DNA from 3 places in the Actinoplanes sp. NPDC048791 genome. Region 3 is predicted to be linked to each of the others. Evidence: riboswitches for the same ligand, from Rfam matches in the RefSeq annotation. Region 3 holds a riboswitch; each other region holds the start of a gene.

Region 1 (4,985 bases), on a different contig from region 3:
TTGTGCCAGGGTGAGAAGCCGCTCTTCTGCAGGGACCAGTCGCAGGCACGGCCCTTGGGATGCTCGAACGGGCCGCCGTTGCGGTGACAACCGACGAACCGGTTGAACTTGGCCTTCTTCACTTCCTTGTACATGTGGAAGGTCCGCGCCGTGATGCAACCGCCCGTGGTCGGGTCGTCGACGTTGCAGGACTCCGGGCCGAACTCGCCGTCGGAGTTGCGGGGGGCGGGCGCGGCGGTCCGGGACTTGGCGACCACGAAGCCGCCCGTCACCGACTTGCCGCCGACCTGGGCCAGCGCCTTCTCGGCCGACTCCTTCTGCTTCTCCATCAGCGCGAGGTTCTGCTTCTGCGCCTTGACCTCCTGGTCCAGGCGCGTCTTGTTGGCGGTCACCTCGTCGATGGCCTGATCCAGCTCGCGCAGCTTGCCGTCGTTGAGGGCGTTGATCTCCTCCAGGGAGACCGCCTTCTTGAGGAAGCCGTCCGGGCTGGTGGTGTTGAGCAGGAAGCCCATGGTCGAGATGCCGCCGGTGCGGTACTGCTGAGCGGCGACCGCGCCCACCTCGGGCAGCAGCAGGTCGCGCTTCGCCTCGGCGTTCTTGACCTTGAGGGCGAGACCGAGCTGGGTCTTGGTCGACTTGGCGACCGCCGCCCTCGCCGTCAGATAGCGCCGGCCCGTGGAGTCCAGCACGTCGTTCAGCAGCGGGTTGTCATCGCCGTCGTCGGCGGTGGCCGACTTGGTGTCGTCCGGATCGGCGTTCGCCGGGGATGCGGGCGCGAGCATCATCGTGACCGCGGCGAGCGGTGCCAGGGCGAGGATCAGCCACCGGCGGGGTCTTGCCGTCATTCAGAATCCTTCCGCGTGACCACCGGCCGGGTTAGCTGACGGGTTCGGGACGGAAGCGATCCCTACCACTGACTCGTGGATTCACCCCGGTAGTTCTGTGGTTCCCCGGCTCATCTTGCGACGATTAGATGGTGGACTGCCGGCGCCTTGGGGGCAGCGCCTCCTGGCAGTGACCGGCGGCCAGCTTACCTGACAACGGCCGAAGTGGCAGTGCTGCCGCGAACGGTAAAACGGTTACCGGGCAACGACTTTCCGTCACCGCTCGATGGAATGACGCAGGTCATAGCCCGTAACGACGCATTAATGTGAGTCGTTGCATTCTTTCCGCCGATTGCTCACCATCAGTGCACGATCGATTGCGTAGGGTGTGACGACTGTCGATTCTTAGCATTGATGGGTAGTGTTCGTCACGGTCTCAGCGCAGACCGCCGCCTAATCGCCGCACGGCGAGCCGGGGAACCACTTGAGTAATGGGGTGAATCCGATCCGCGCACCCCCGCGCGATCGGTAGGGATCGCTTCCGTCCCGAACCCGTCAGCTAACTCGGTCGGCGGCCGACGGAAGGAATGTTCGTGAGGCTCAACCCTGTCCGCCGGCGATTAGCGACCGTGCTCGCGGTCCTCGTCGCCACCTCGGGGCTGGCGCTCGCCGCCCCGACCTCCGCTTCCGCCGCACCCCGCCCCTTCGCCGCGCCGGGCGACTCGGGCGACGACGGCGAGGGCGGTTCGAAGTCCCTCATCAAGCAGCTCGAGGCGGCGTCCAAGGGCTTCGTCGAGGCCCAGGAGGCGCTGGACCGCTCCAAGAAGCGCCAGCGGGAGCTGACCGCCAAGCTCAAGGAGCTCGACACCCAGCTCGGCCCCAGGCAGGCGGCGCTGGACGAGATCGTCCAGCGGGCGTACCGCACCGGGCGGCTCGGGCCGATGACGGCGATGATCACCGCCGACTCCACCGGCAGCATGCTGGACCGGGCGCAGACCCTGGAGACCATCGCCGTCAAGCAGGACCGCGCGGTGCGCGACCTGAGGGACAGCCGGGACCAGCAGGCGCAGGCCAAGACGGCGATCGACACCGCTGTCCGCGAACAGCAGCGCCAGCTCACCGTCATGGCCAAGCGCAAGAACCAGGCCGAGGACGCGTTGAAGGTCGCCAACGCCGCCAGCGGCGGATCCTCGAGTTCGTCGTCCGGCGGCGGTTCCTCCAGCGACGGCGGCAGCAGCGCCCTGGCCGCGCCCGCGCCGCGCAACTCGGACGGCTCCCTGCCGAGCGAGTCGTGCAGCGTCAACGACCCGACCACCTCGGGCTGCATCACGCCGCGCACCCTGCACGCGATGCAGGAGGCGAAGAAGGACGGTTTCAACCACTTCATCGCCTGCTTCCGCCACCAGAACAGCGGTGAGCACCCGAAGGGCCGGGCCTGCGACTGGGCCGCCGACAAGGGCGGCTTCGGCGGCGACGCGACCGGGGCCAGCAAGGACTACGGCAACCGGCTGGCGAACTACTTCATCAACAATGCAAGCCGGCTCGGGATCCTCTACGTCATCTGGTACCGGCGGATCTGGCTGCCCAGCAGCGGCTGGAAGTCGTACTCCGGTGCCGGCGGCGACCCGTCGAGCGACCACACCAACCACGTGCACATGTCGATGCGCTGACCGCGGGGGTGCGGGGCCTACCGCTTGACGTAGGCCTCGTACTCCTTCAGCACGTCGTCGGTCGGGCCGTCGGCGCGGATCAGGCCCGACTCCAGCCAGATGGCCCGCTCGCAGGTGTCGCGGATCGACTGCTCGCTGTGGCTCACCAGGAAGACGGTGCCGGCCTGCGCGCGCAGGTCCCGGACCCGCTGCTCACTGCGCCGGCGGAACTTCGCGTCACCGGTGGCCAGCGCCTCGTCGATGAGCAGCACGTCGTGCTGCTTGGCGGCCGCGATGGCGAACCGCAGCCGGGCGCCCATGCCGGACGAGTACGTCCGCATCGGCAGCGAGCTGAAGTCACCGCGCTCGTTGATGCCGGAGAAGTCGATGATGTCCTTGGTCTTGCTCTTGACCTCGGCCGGCGACATGCCCATGGCCAGGCAGCCCAGGACCACGTTGCGCTCACCCGGCAGGTCGTTCATCAGGGCGGCGCTGACGCCGAGCAGGGACGGCTGGCCGGCCGCGTAGATCGCACCGCGCTCGACCGGCAGCAGCCCGGCGATCGCCCGCAGCAGCGTGGACTTGCCCGAGCCGTTGGTGCCGATCAGGCCGACGGCCTCACCCTTGTACGCGACGAAGCTCACCCCCTTGATGGCGTGCACCTCGCGCATGGTCGCCGGCTTGGTGCCGGTGACGAGCCGCTTGAAGCTGGCGAGCGGGCTGCCGGTGCCCGGGGTCGCCGACTGCTGGATCCGATAGACCACGTGGGCATCGTCGACGATGACCGTCGGATCGCGCCGGTCGCTGCCGGTCATGTTGTCAGCCACGGCCGTAGCCCTTCTCTCCGCGCCAGAAGTAGACGTAACCCCCGAGACCCACCACGAACGTCCAGGCGAGCGCCTCCAGCCACATCACCGTGGGACTCGCCGCGAGCGGCACGTCCTCCATCAGCGCGTGCCGCATGAGGTCGATGAACACCAGCATCGGGTTCGCCTCCACCAGGGTCAGCTTCCAGCCGCTGAGGTGGTCGGTGAAGCGGGTGACCGGGTAGAGCACGGCCGACAGGTAGAGCCACATCCGCATGACGAACGGGATGAGGTTCCGGACGTCCGGGATCTTGCTGCCCAGCCGGGCCCCGGCCAGGGCCAGGCCGGCGTTGAACACGGCCTGGAGCAGGAAGATCGGCGCGATGAGCAGCCATTCCAGGGTGATCGGCTCGCCGAAGCCGACCACGATGACCATCAGCACGGCCAGCGAGGCGAGCGTGTTGCGGACCTCGACCATGGTGATGGCCAGGGGCAGGCTGCCTCTCGGGAAGTGCAGGGCCCGGATCAGCCCGAGGTTGCCGGTGATCGCCTGGATGCCGGCCGACACCGTGGACTGGGTGAAGCCGAAGATGAACACGCCGGTGCACAGGTACGCGACGAAGTTGTCGACCCCGCTCTTCGTGTTCAGGATCACGCCGAAGATCAAGTAGTAGACAGCCGCGTTGATCAGCGGCGTCAGCACCTGCCAGAACACACCGAGCCGGGTCTTGCCGAGCGACGAGGCGACCTTGGCGTTGGCGTACGACGCGATGAAGTGCCGGTACGCCCAGAGCTGACGTGTGTACTCAGGCAGGGAAGGCAGCTTCCCGGCAGCGCTGAGCCCGTGTCTACGGGCCAGCTCCTTGAGCGTCAGGCCGGTCTCGGAATCGGCGACCGCCGTCTGAGGCATGGGGCGCTCCGATCTGGTCGGTCCGCTGGGGATGGGGGACCTGGATGACTTGCGCGGGAACACACTAAACAGTGTGCCGCGATGGAACGGCGTCGTATCGACGTCAGCCCCGAAAGTAGCCGAACGAGCGCCGGAACGCAACCGTTGCGTCCTGGCGTATAGTGCACTCGTGGTTACAGCGAAACGTGCACCCGCCGGAGCGGCGGTGCTCCGCGGGGACATCACCGCGGCCATCCGCAACGCGGTCATGAACGAGCTGGCCGAGGTCGGCTACGGGCGCCTGTCCATCGAGGCGGTGGCGCGCCGGGCCGGCGTCGGTAAGACCGCGATCTACCGCCGGTGGAGCAACAAGCTGGAGATGGTCCTCGAGATCGTCTCCGCCGTGGCGGAGCGTAGCGTGCCGATGCCCGACACCGGAAGCTTCGCCGGCGATCTGCAACTGCTCCTGTTCATCGTGAGCCGGGCCCTGCAGCACCGGATCGCGTCCCAGATCATCCCCGACCTGATGGCCGAGGCGGCCCGCAACCCCAAGATCGCCGAGACGCTGCAACGGGCGCTGCGCACCCACCAGCAGGCCGTCGGCGAGAAGATCGTGGGACAGGCCGTCGAGCGCGGCGAGCTGCCCCCGGGCACGAACGCCGACCTGGCCGTCGACATGATGCTGGGCCCGCTGTACTGGCGGCTGGCGGTCTCGCGGACCCCGATCGACGACGACTACCTCGAGAACCTCAGCAACGCCGTCCTGCGTGCGCTGCAGGAGACCCGCCCCGCGCACTGACGGGGAACGACGCCTCGA
Region 2 (4,635 bases), on a different contig from region 3:
GCCGACCGGTACGTCAAGATACGCGAGGCCGCCGGCAAGAGATCACTTGATGTCCACCCTTTCTGGACCTTCGGGGGGAAAGGCTGGTCAAGACGGGTAGACCTCAGGGTTCGGACGCCCCCCGGACGGCCCGGCCGGGGCCTACGCTGAGCACACCCGTCACCGCCGAAGGTGAGCACACATGGATCTCGCGACCCTCGTCGCCGGCCCGGTCGCCGACGTGTCCGCTCCGGAGCCGCCGTCGTGAGCAGGGTGATCGTGGCGGCGATGGAGGCGGCCACGGTGGCCGCGCGGGCGGCGCGGGTGCTGGTCCGCCCGGTGCACAGCCTGGCCGAGCTGACCACGCTGGACCGGATGCTGGCCGGCATCTGGCAGGACGACGCGAGCGGCCCGCTGCTGAGCACCGAGCTGCTGCGCGCGCTGGCGAAGTCGGGCAACTACGTGGCCGGTGCCTTCGACGGCGGCACCCTGGTCGGGGCCGCGGTGGCGTTCTTCGCCGCGCCGGGTGAGCGCGAGCTGCACAGCCACATCGCCGGGGTGTCCGCCGCCGCGGCCGGGCGCAGCGTCGGCTTCGCGCTCAAGCAGCACCAGCGGGTCTGGGCGCTGCAGCGCGGCATCAGCACGATCAGCTGGACGTTCGACCCGCTGGTGGCCCGCAACGCCTACTTCAACCTGGCCAAGCTGGGCGCGGTGCCGACGGAGTACCTGGCGAACTTCTACGGCCCGATGCACGACCGGATCAACGGCGACGACGAGAGCGACCGGCTGATGGTGCGCTGGGATCTCGCCGCCCCGGCGGTCGTCTCCGCCAGTGCCGGCAAGCCGGTGCGGTCCGTGCGGCCGCCGACCGCCACCGTGGCGCTGCGCCGTGCGGGCAACGGTGGGCCGGTGCCGGGCTCGTTCCGGGGGCAGACCGTGGTGGTGGCCGTCCCGGAGGACATCGAGAGCTTGCGCCGCCGGACCCCGGGGGCGGCCAAGGACTGGCGGGTCGCCGTACGGGAGACGCTGAGCACCCTGCTCGCCGACCGGTTGCGCTTCGCCGGCTTCGACCGCGACGGCTGGTACGTCCTCACCCGCGGCTCCGAGGAGTACGGCCGGTGATATCGACAGCCTTGCCCCGATTCTGACCAAGATCAAAAGTGGGCAAAAGCTGAGAACAACGTCACGTTAGGCCCCCGGAGGTTGGCCCCGTGGCGGGCAACGTGGTTACCGTCGGCCGGTCCGCTGACGCGGGCCCCGCGGTCGGTAACGCCGAGTCCTGCCGCCGACCGGGCTGGGAACTCAACTCAGGCATGGAGCGGGGGACCCACAGGTTCTCCGGCGCGCTCACCGCGCGCCTCCGGGGTGAAGCCGCGGCACCACAGCGGCCGGGCAACCTCAGCCCGAACCCGACAGCTGACCTCGCAGGCGTGGAGGTTCACTCGATGGCACAGATCCACAAGCAGTCCCTGCGCGCCCTCGGCCTGGTCGTGGCCGGTGCCGCGGGCACCGTCGCCCTGCTGGGCCCGGCCTCTCCGGCCGCGGCGCAGTCCGGTGTCAACTGGGACGCGATCGCGCAGTGCGAGTCCGGTGGCAACTGGAGCATCAACACCGGCAACGGCTACTACGGTGGCCTGCAGTTCAGCCGCAGCACGTGGAAGGCGTACGGCGGCGGCAAGTACGCGAGCACCGCCAACAAGGCGAGCCGCTCGGAGCAGATCCGCATCGCCGAGAAGGTGCTCGACGGCCAGGGCATCGGCGCGTGGCCGGTGTGCGGCAAGAAGGCCGGCTCGTCGAAGTCCTACCAGGCGAAGAACACCGGCGGTTCCTCGTCGAGCGGCAAGAAGGCCACGGCGTCGCGTACCACCACGCACAAGAAGTCGGCGGCGACCAAGCGCACCTCGGTCAAGGCCACCGGCAGGCACTACACGGTGAAGTCCGGTGACACGCTGGCCAAGATCGCGGCGGCCCAGCACGTCAAGGGCGGCTGGCGCGCGCTGTACCAGCTCAACCGGGCGCAGCTCGGCGGCAACCCCAACCTGATCTTCCCCGGTCAGCGCCTGTCGCTGTGATGAGCCGGCCCGGCTGCCTTACCCCCGTGGGGCAGCCGGGCCCCCCACCGGCGCTCAGGGCTTGCGGCCCACCGCGACGAACTCCGACACGACCTCGGTGATGCCGGGGTGCCGCGGGTCCGGCCGCCAGGCCGTGCAGGTCACGACGCCGGGTTCGAGCAGCTCCAGCCCGGCGAAGAAGCCGCGGATCTCCTCGAGGGTGCGGGTCCTGATCGGCGCCGCGCCGCTCTCGTTCCACTGCCGCATCGACTCCTTGACGGCCTCGCCGTTGACCTCCGTGGTCGGATGCGAGATCAGCAGGAAGCTGCCGGCGGGCACCGCGGCCAGGAACTGCTCGACCACCGACCGGGCCTCGGCGTCGTCCATGACGAAGTTGAGGATGCCGGACAGCACCACCGCGGTGGGCCGGCCGAAGTCCAGTGTGGTGGCGGCGGCCCGGAGGATGGCCTGCGGATCGCGGACGTCGGCCGCGAGGTAGTCGGTGGCCCCCTCGGGGCTGCTGGTCAGCAGCGCGCGGGCGTGCGTGAGGACCAGCGGGTCGTTGTCGACGTAGACGACGCGGGCGTCCGGGGCGACGGCCTGGGCCACCTCGTGGGTGTTGTCGGCGGTGGGCAGCCCGGTGCCGACGTCCAGGAACTGGCGGATCCGGCCCTCGCCGGCCAGGAACCGCACGGCCCGGCCGAGGAACTGCCGGTTGGCCCGGGCCGACAGCACGAGCTCGGGCATCAGCCGGACGGCGTAGTCGGCCGCCTCCCGGTCCGCCGCGAAGTTGTCCTTGCCGCCGAGCAGGTAGTTCCAGACCCGCGCCGAGTGCGGCACGTCCGTATTGAGCTGCGCGGGATCCGTCATCGGGCTCGTCCTTCCGCTACCGGCGGCATCGATCGGTGGCGGGAACCCTACCGCGCCAAGCAGCGGGGTGGGCGCACGGCGGCGCACACCCCGCTGCCCGGGGTCAGCGGGACCGGAAGGTGATCGCCAGCGGCGTGGCCAGGAACACCGACGAGTACGTGCCCACCACGATCCCCACCAGCAGCGCCACGGCGAAGTCGACCAGCGACGCCCCGCCCAGCGTCGCCAGGGCGGCCAGGATGAACACCGCCCCCAGCCCGGTGTTGACCGTACGCGGGACCGTCTGCAGGCACGCCGTGTTGGCCAGCCGCGCGAACGGCACCCGCAGCTTCGGGCTGATCTTGCGCTGACCGTGGACCAGCTCCCGGATCCGGTCGAAGACCACCACCGAGTCGTTGACCGAGTAGCCGACCACGGTCAGCACCGCGGCCAGGAACACCCCGTCGACGGGTTTGCCGAGCCAGGCGAACACCCCGATCAGGATGACCACGTCGTGGAGCATCGCCAGCACCGCCGCCGCACTCCAGCGCCATTGGAACCGCACCGACAGGTACGCCAGCTGCGCGCCGAGAGCGATCGCCACCGCGAGCAGCGCCTTGTCCCGCAGTTCGGCACCGAGGCTGGGCCCGACCTTGTCGTCCCGCAACTGCTGGACGTCACCGCCGCCGGCCGTGCCGAGCGAGTCGCGTACGCGTTGCTCGGTGGCGTCGTCGAAGGCGCCCGCCCGCACCGAGACGTTGCCCTGGCCGACCTGGGTGACCACGGCCCGGTCGACGCCCGCGGCTTCCACGGCTGCCCGGGCCGCGTCGGTCGACAGTGGCCGGCTGGTGGCGTACTCGACCATGCGGCCGCCGGTGAACTCGACGCCGAGGTTCAGCCCCCGGGTGGCGACGCCGCCGATGGAGAGCAGCACCGCCGCCGCCGAGACAGCCAGCCACAGTCGCCGGCGGCGCATCAGGTCCGGGCCGCGGGACTCGATCGCCTGGCGGACCCGGCCGGCGTGGGCGATGCCGCTCCACCGTGGGCGCACGACCAGCCACCGCCGGCGCAACAGGGCCTCGGCCGGTAGCCGGGTCAGCACGAGCGCGGTGAACATGGACGCCAGCACCCCGATGCCCAGGGTGACGCCGAAGCCGCGTACCGGGCCGGAGGCGAGCAGGAACAGCAGGGCGGCGGCCACCAGGGTGGTCACGTTGGAGTCGATGATCGCCGACCAGGCCCGGGCGAAGCCGCCGCGGATCGCGCTGCGCAGGGTGGGCCGGCCGGCGTACTCCTCCCGGGCCCGTTCGAAAACGAGCACGTTGGCGTCGACCGCCATCCCAATGGCGAGCACGAACCCGGCCAGGCCGGGCAGGGTCAGGGTGGCGCCGACCGCCAGCAGCGCGGCGTAGGAGATCAACCCGTACGCCACCAGCGCCACCGCCGCCAGCGCACCGACCACGCGGTACACCGCCACGATGAACGCGATGGTCAGCAGCGCCCCGATGAGCGCCGCCTGCGCCGACGCCTCGATCGCCTGCCGGCCCAGCGTGGGCCCGACCACCTGCTGCTGGATGATGTCCACGGGTACGGGCAGCGCCCCCGCCCTGATCAGCAGGGCGAGATCGCGCGCCTCGGCCGCGGTGAACGATCCGGTGATCCGCATGGCCTCCCCGGCGAAGCCGACCTCGCAGGTCGCCTCGGGGCTCACCTCGGGCGAGCTGATCACCTCGTCGTCGAGCAGGATGGCGACCCG
Region 3 (3,977 bases):
CGGCGCCCGGACGAAGAAGCGGCGTACGCCCCACGGCTCGGTGGTCAGTGGGTGCACGATCTCGTAGCCGAGCCGCTGCGCCTCCTCGTAGGCCCCGTCGACGTCGTCGGTCTGCACGGAGATCACCGAGTCCTCGGGTGCGGTGGCGTCACCGCTCACCAGCTGCACGCTCGCCCCGCCGTCGGATGAGGTGTAGCGGGCCACCCAGCCCAGGTTGAACTCCTCGGTGCTCAGGCCGAGGAAATCGGTGTAGAAGCCCTTCGCCGCCTCGAGGTCGGGCACGGGAAGGTTGGTCATGATGCGTCGGGCGCGCATGTGCTCCTCCTGCCGGCGCCGGCCTTGAGCGAGGCGGCGGTCTCGACCGCACGGAGAGCCTGGTGCCGGGCTGCCTGCAAGGCTATGTCACCGGGCGGGCCGTCGCCCGCGACGTGCGAGGTGCCGTACGGGTTGCCCGACCGGAACTGGATCGGGTCGGTGTAGCCGGGTGGCACGATGATGCCGCCCCAGTGGTAGAACACGTTGCCCAGCGCCAGCAGGGTGGACTCCTGGCCGCCGTGGGCGGTGTTGGAGGCGGTGAAGGCCGAGTAGACCTTGCCGGCCAGGCCGCCCTGCGCCCACAGCGGTCCGGTGCTGTCGATGAAGGCCTTGAGCTGGGCGGACACGTTGCCGAAGCGGGTCGGTGTGCCCATCAGCACCACGTCGGCCCAGGCCAGGTCGTCGAGGCTCGCCTCGGTCAGGCCGGCGGTGTCCCGCAGGTGCCGGCCCCAGGCCGGGTTCGCGTCGATCGCCTGCGGCGGGGCCGACTCGGCGATCCGGCGCAGCCGGACCTGGGCGCCGGCTTTCTCCGCGCCTTCGGCGGCGGCCCGCGCCAGCGCGTGCACGGTGCCGGTGGCGCTGTAGTACACGATCGCGGCGTTCACGGATTCCATGACTCGTCTCTCCCGGTCGGATGGGCGTTGGGGTGCAGCGGTACGACGACAGAGCACCGCAGAATGTGAGGTGGCGCGCCGGCCTCACAATCCGGTGCGGTGTCTCGTCGGACCCGGTGCGGACGCGACGATCGAAGGAGCCGGGGGCATGAGCGAACGGCGGCAGCTGATCAATCTCGCGTACCGGTTGCTGGGCTCACTGGCCGACGCCGAGGACGTGGTGCAGGAGACCTACGCCCGCTGGTACGCCATGCCGGCCGCGCAGCAGGAGGCCATCGAGTCACCGGGCGCCTGGCTGACCCGGGTGGCCGGGCGCATCTGCCTCGACCAGCTGCGTTCCGCACGCTCGCGGCGGGAACGCTATGTCGGCGAGTGGATCCCGGAACCGCTGCCCGGCCGTACGGGGCTCGGCGGGCGGCCCGGCGCCGCGACGGCCGATCCGGGCGACCGGTTGAATGTGAGTGATCCGCGCCCGGTCACCGTGACCTTGAGCCTGGCCGCGGCCACCGGCGCGGTCGGCCTGCTGGTATTACCCACAGTGATTCTGGTATTGCCCTGGCTGGACCGGGCGCTCTCGGCCTGGCCGCTTTGACGGCCATTTCCTTACGCTGCGTCAACCAATGTTCGGCGCAGTGTGTCCTGATACCGCCGGGTTCAATTCGCCGTTGATCGGGAGTACGGTAGTGCCCGGCTCGGCAGTCCCCCCTCGTCCCAACCCGGGCGAACTGACGGGCCACCGCCTAATCGTCGCGAGACGAACCGGGGACCCACGAATTCTGGGGTCAAGCCACCAGCAACACGGTGGCCGGGCGCGCTTCCCGCCCGCACCCGTCAGCTAACCCGGTCGGCGGCCGAGGGAAGAAAGGACACTGCACCTACGTGAAACGGATTGAGGCGCGCAGCGCCGCAATTCTGCGCAGCATCGCCTGCGCCGTCGTCGCGGTCGGGATTCTTCTCACTCCCGGGGTGGCGAATGCGACACCGTCCCCGTCGAGCATCGAAAAGCAGATCGACGAGCAGTGGAACAAGCTGGAACCGGTCATCGAGCAGTACAACAACGTGCACAACCAGCTGCTCAAGAACCAGGACCAGCTCCGCAAGATCGACAAACGGCTCGCACCGCTGGAGCTGGAGGTCGACCTGGCCATGTCGCAGGTGGGCAACATGGCGGGAAAGGCCTACATGCAGGGCTCGCCCAGTGCCATGAAGGCCATGGTCGTCAGTGGCTCGCCGACCTCTCTGACCGAGAAGCTCACGTTCCTCGACCAGATCAGCCGGCACCAGCGTGAGTCGGTCTCGGGCGCCGCGAAGTTGCGCGACCAGCTCGCGGGCGACAAGCGCGACCTGGACACTCTGACCAAAGCCGTGGCGGCGCGCGACAAGGCGCTGGCCAAGCAGAAGAAGGACATCCAGAAGAAGGTCGACGAGCTGCAGAAACTGCGGATCAGGGCGTACGGCGCGAGCGGCGTCTCCGACGGTGCGTTCAAGACGGGCCCGTGCCCGGTCGACTACACCGACGACAAGGGTGGCCGGGCGGCGCAGAAGGCGTGCGACCTCATCGGCAAGCCCTACATCTTCGGTGCGGAAGGGCCGGGCGGCTACGACTGCTCCGGTCTGACCAAGGTGGCCTGGGCGGTGGTCGGGGTGCACCTGGAGCACTTCACCGGTGACCAGATCGGAGCGGGTCGGGCGGTCAGCCGCAGTCAGCTGCAGCCGGGCGACCTGATCTTCTACGGCAGTCCGGTCCATCATGTCGGCATCTATGTCGGCGGCAACACGATGGTGCACGCACCGCACACGGGTGACCACGTCCGCATGGCGTCGATCGATCGCAGCGGGGCCATCACCGGCATCCGCCGCCCGACGGGCTGACGCCGGCACCGAGCACGACGGAAAAGCCGCCACCTCTGTGGCGGCTTTCTCCTTTTCAGGCCTGTTCAGGGGCGAACTGGGCCAGCGACATCTCCTTGGCCGCGGCAATGTCCTCCGGCTCCGCCGTGCCGGAGGCCTCGACCACGCTCACCCAGATGTGCACGGACCGCAGCGTGAACTCCCGGGCCTCCGGCGAGCTGGCCGCGGCGACCGGGTCCTCGGCGACCACACCCTGCAGAAACAGCGCCAGGGCCAGGAATGCGCCGTCCCAGCCGGGGCCGACGTAGAGCGCCCCCGCGCCGCTGCGGGCCATCTCGATGGGGACGGTGTGCTCCAGCTCGAGCCGGGTCCGCTCCGCGCCGTCCGGGGACAAGCGCAGCTCCACTAGGCTCAGCGGGCCGCCGAAGGTCAGCCGCAGCAGGTGGGGCGGTTCGCAAGCCAGGATGTCGCCGCCCGCGTTGCCCTCCAGCTGGAACTTGCCGCCGGCCCGCAGATCCCCGCTGACCGGATAGAACCACCGCCTGATCCGCTCCGGGTCGGTCAGGGCCGCCCAGACGTCCTCAACCGCACCGTCGTAGACCCGGCCGAGCAGGACGGTGACCCCTTCGCCACCCTCGATCGGCCCCCTGCTGACGGTGCGCTGAATGGCCTCCAGCTGCTCCGCGATTTCGATCATCGGTCGTCCTCCCCATGCCAAGCCGTTCCGGACGCAGGCCAGTATGCCAGCCGTCGCTTATATAAGCCAAGGCTGGCATGAGAAGGGACCCACTCAGCCGGCGAACGTCCAGCGGAGCCCCGTGTGCTCCGCCGAGCGGTACGCCGTCTCCGTCTGGGCGTCGACCCAGCCCCGAGGGTCGTAAACCACCGCAGTGTCGTCCGCTGCCCGGTCGTCGACGGCCACGGTGGTCCCGTCCGGGCACCGCAGCCGCTCAGCGGACACGACCGCACAGGTTGCCGTACGGCCGGCCACCGCGAGCGCCGCGCCGGGTCCGCCGGTGAAGGCGGTGGACAGCGCGACCACCGTGACGAGGAAGCCGGCCGCGGCGAGGTGGCTGCCATGGCTCCGACGGTAACGGTGGGCTCCAATGTGTCCGATCATGATGCTGCGAGACTGGAGGGCATGTTTCCCGCTGCCTTCGTCCGCAACGTCACCGGCAACTGGGGCGACGACGGCCG

Evidence for each region. Region 3 has a riboswitch for cyclic di-AMP ahead of AB0C29_RS35790 (NlpC/P60 family protein). Riboswitches for the same ligand answer to the same signal wherever they lie in the genome.
Region 1: another riboswitch for cyclic di-AMP. It lies ahead of AB0C29_RS31025 (hypothetical protein); the one in region 3 lies ahead of AB0C29_RS35790 (NlpC/P60 family protein).
Region 2: another riboswitch for cyclic di-AMP. It lies ahead of AB0C29_RS32740 (transglycosylase family protein); the one in region 3 lies ahead of AB0C29_RS35790 (NlpC/P60 family protein).

What each region holds. Positions count from the first base shown of each region.
Region 1 is NZ_JBEZGQ010000560.1:298-5,282, forward strand. Features, by position in the region: gene AB0C29_RS31020 (hypothetical protein) at 1-845, opposite strand, end outside; cyclic di-AMP (ydaO/yuaA leader) riboswitch at 849-986, opposite strand; cyclic di-AMP (ydaO/yuaA leader) riboswitch at 1,265-1,414, shown strand; gene AB0C29_RS31025 (hypothetical protein) at 1,454-2,494, shown strand; gene AB0C29_RS31030 (ABC transporter ATP-binding protein) at 2,512-3,288, opposite strand; gene AB0C29_RS31035 (ABC transporter permease) at 3,293-4,189, opposite strand; gene AB0C29_RS31040 (TetR/AcrR family transcriptional regulator) at 4,359-4,967, shown strand; partial or broken gene AB0C29_RS31045 (hypothetical protein) at 4,918-4,985, opposite strand, start outside.
Region 2 is NZ_JBEZGQ010000617.1:358-4,992, forward strand. Features, by position in the region: gene AB0C29_RS32735 (GNAT family N-acetyltransferase) at 244-1,101, shown strand; cyclic di-AMP (ydaO/yuaA leader) riboswitch at 1,273-1,420, shown strand; gene AB0C29_RS32740 (transglycosylase family protein) at 1,425-2,051, shown strand; gene AB0C29_RS32745 (SAM-dependent methyltransferase) at 2,106-2,900, opposite strand; partial or broken gene secF (protein translocase subunit SecF) at 3,004-4,635, opposite strand, start outside.
Region 3 is NZ_JBEZGQ010000737.1:235-4,211, reverse strand. Features, by position in the region: gene AB0C29_RS35805 (VOC family protein) at 1-315, opposite strand, end outside; gene wrbA (NAD(P)H:quinone oxidoreductase) at 294-929, opposite strand; partial or broken gene AB0C29_RS35795 (sigma factor) at 1,078-1,320, shown strand; cyclic di-AMP (ydaO/yuaA leader) riboswitch at 1,657-1,794, shown strand; gene AB0C29_RS35790 (NlpC/P60 family protein) at 1,809-2,801, shown strand; gene AB0C29_RS35785 (SRPBCC family protein) at 2,857-3,477, opposite strand; gene AB0C29_RS35780 (hypothetical protein) at 3,571-3,900, opposite strand; partial or broken gene AB0C29_RS35775 (hypothetical protein) at 3,922-3,977, shown strand, end outside.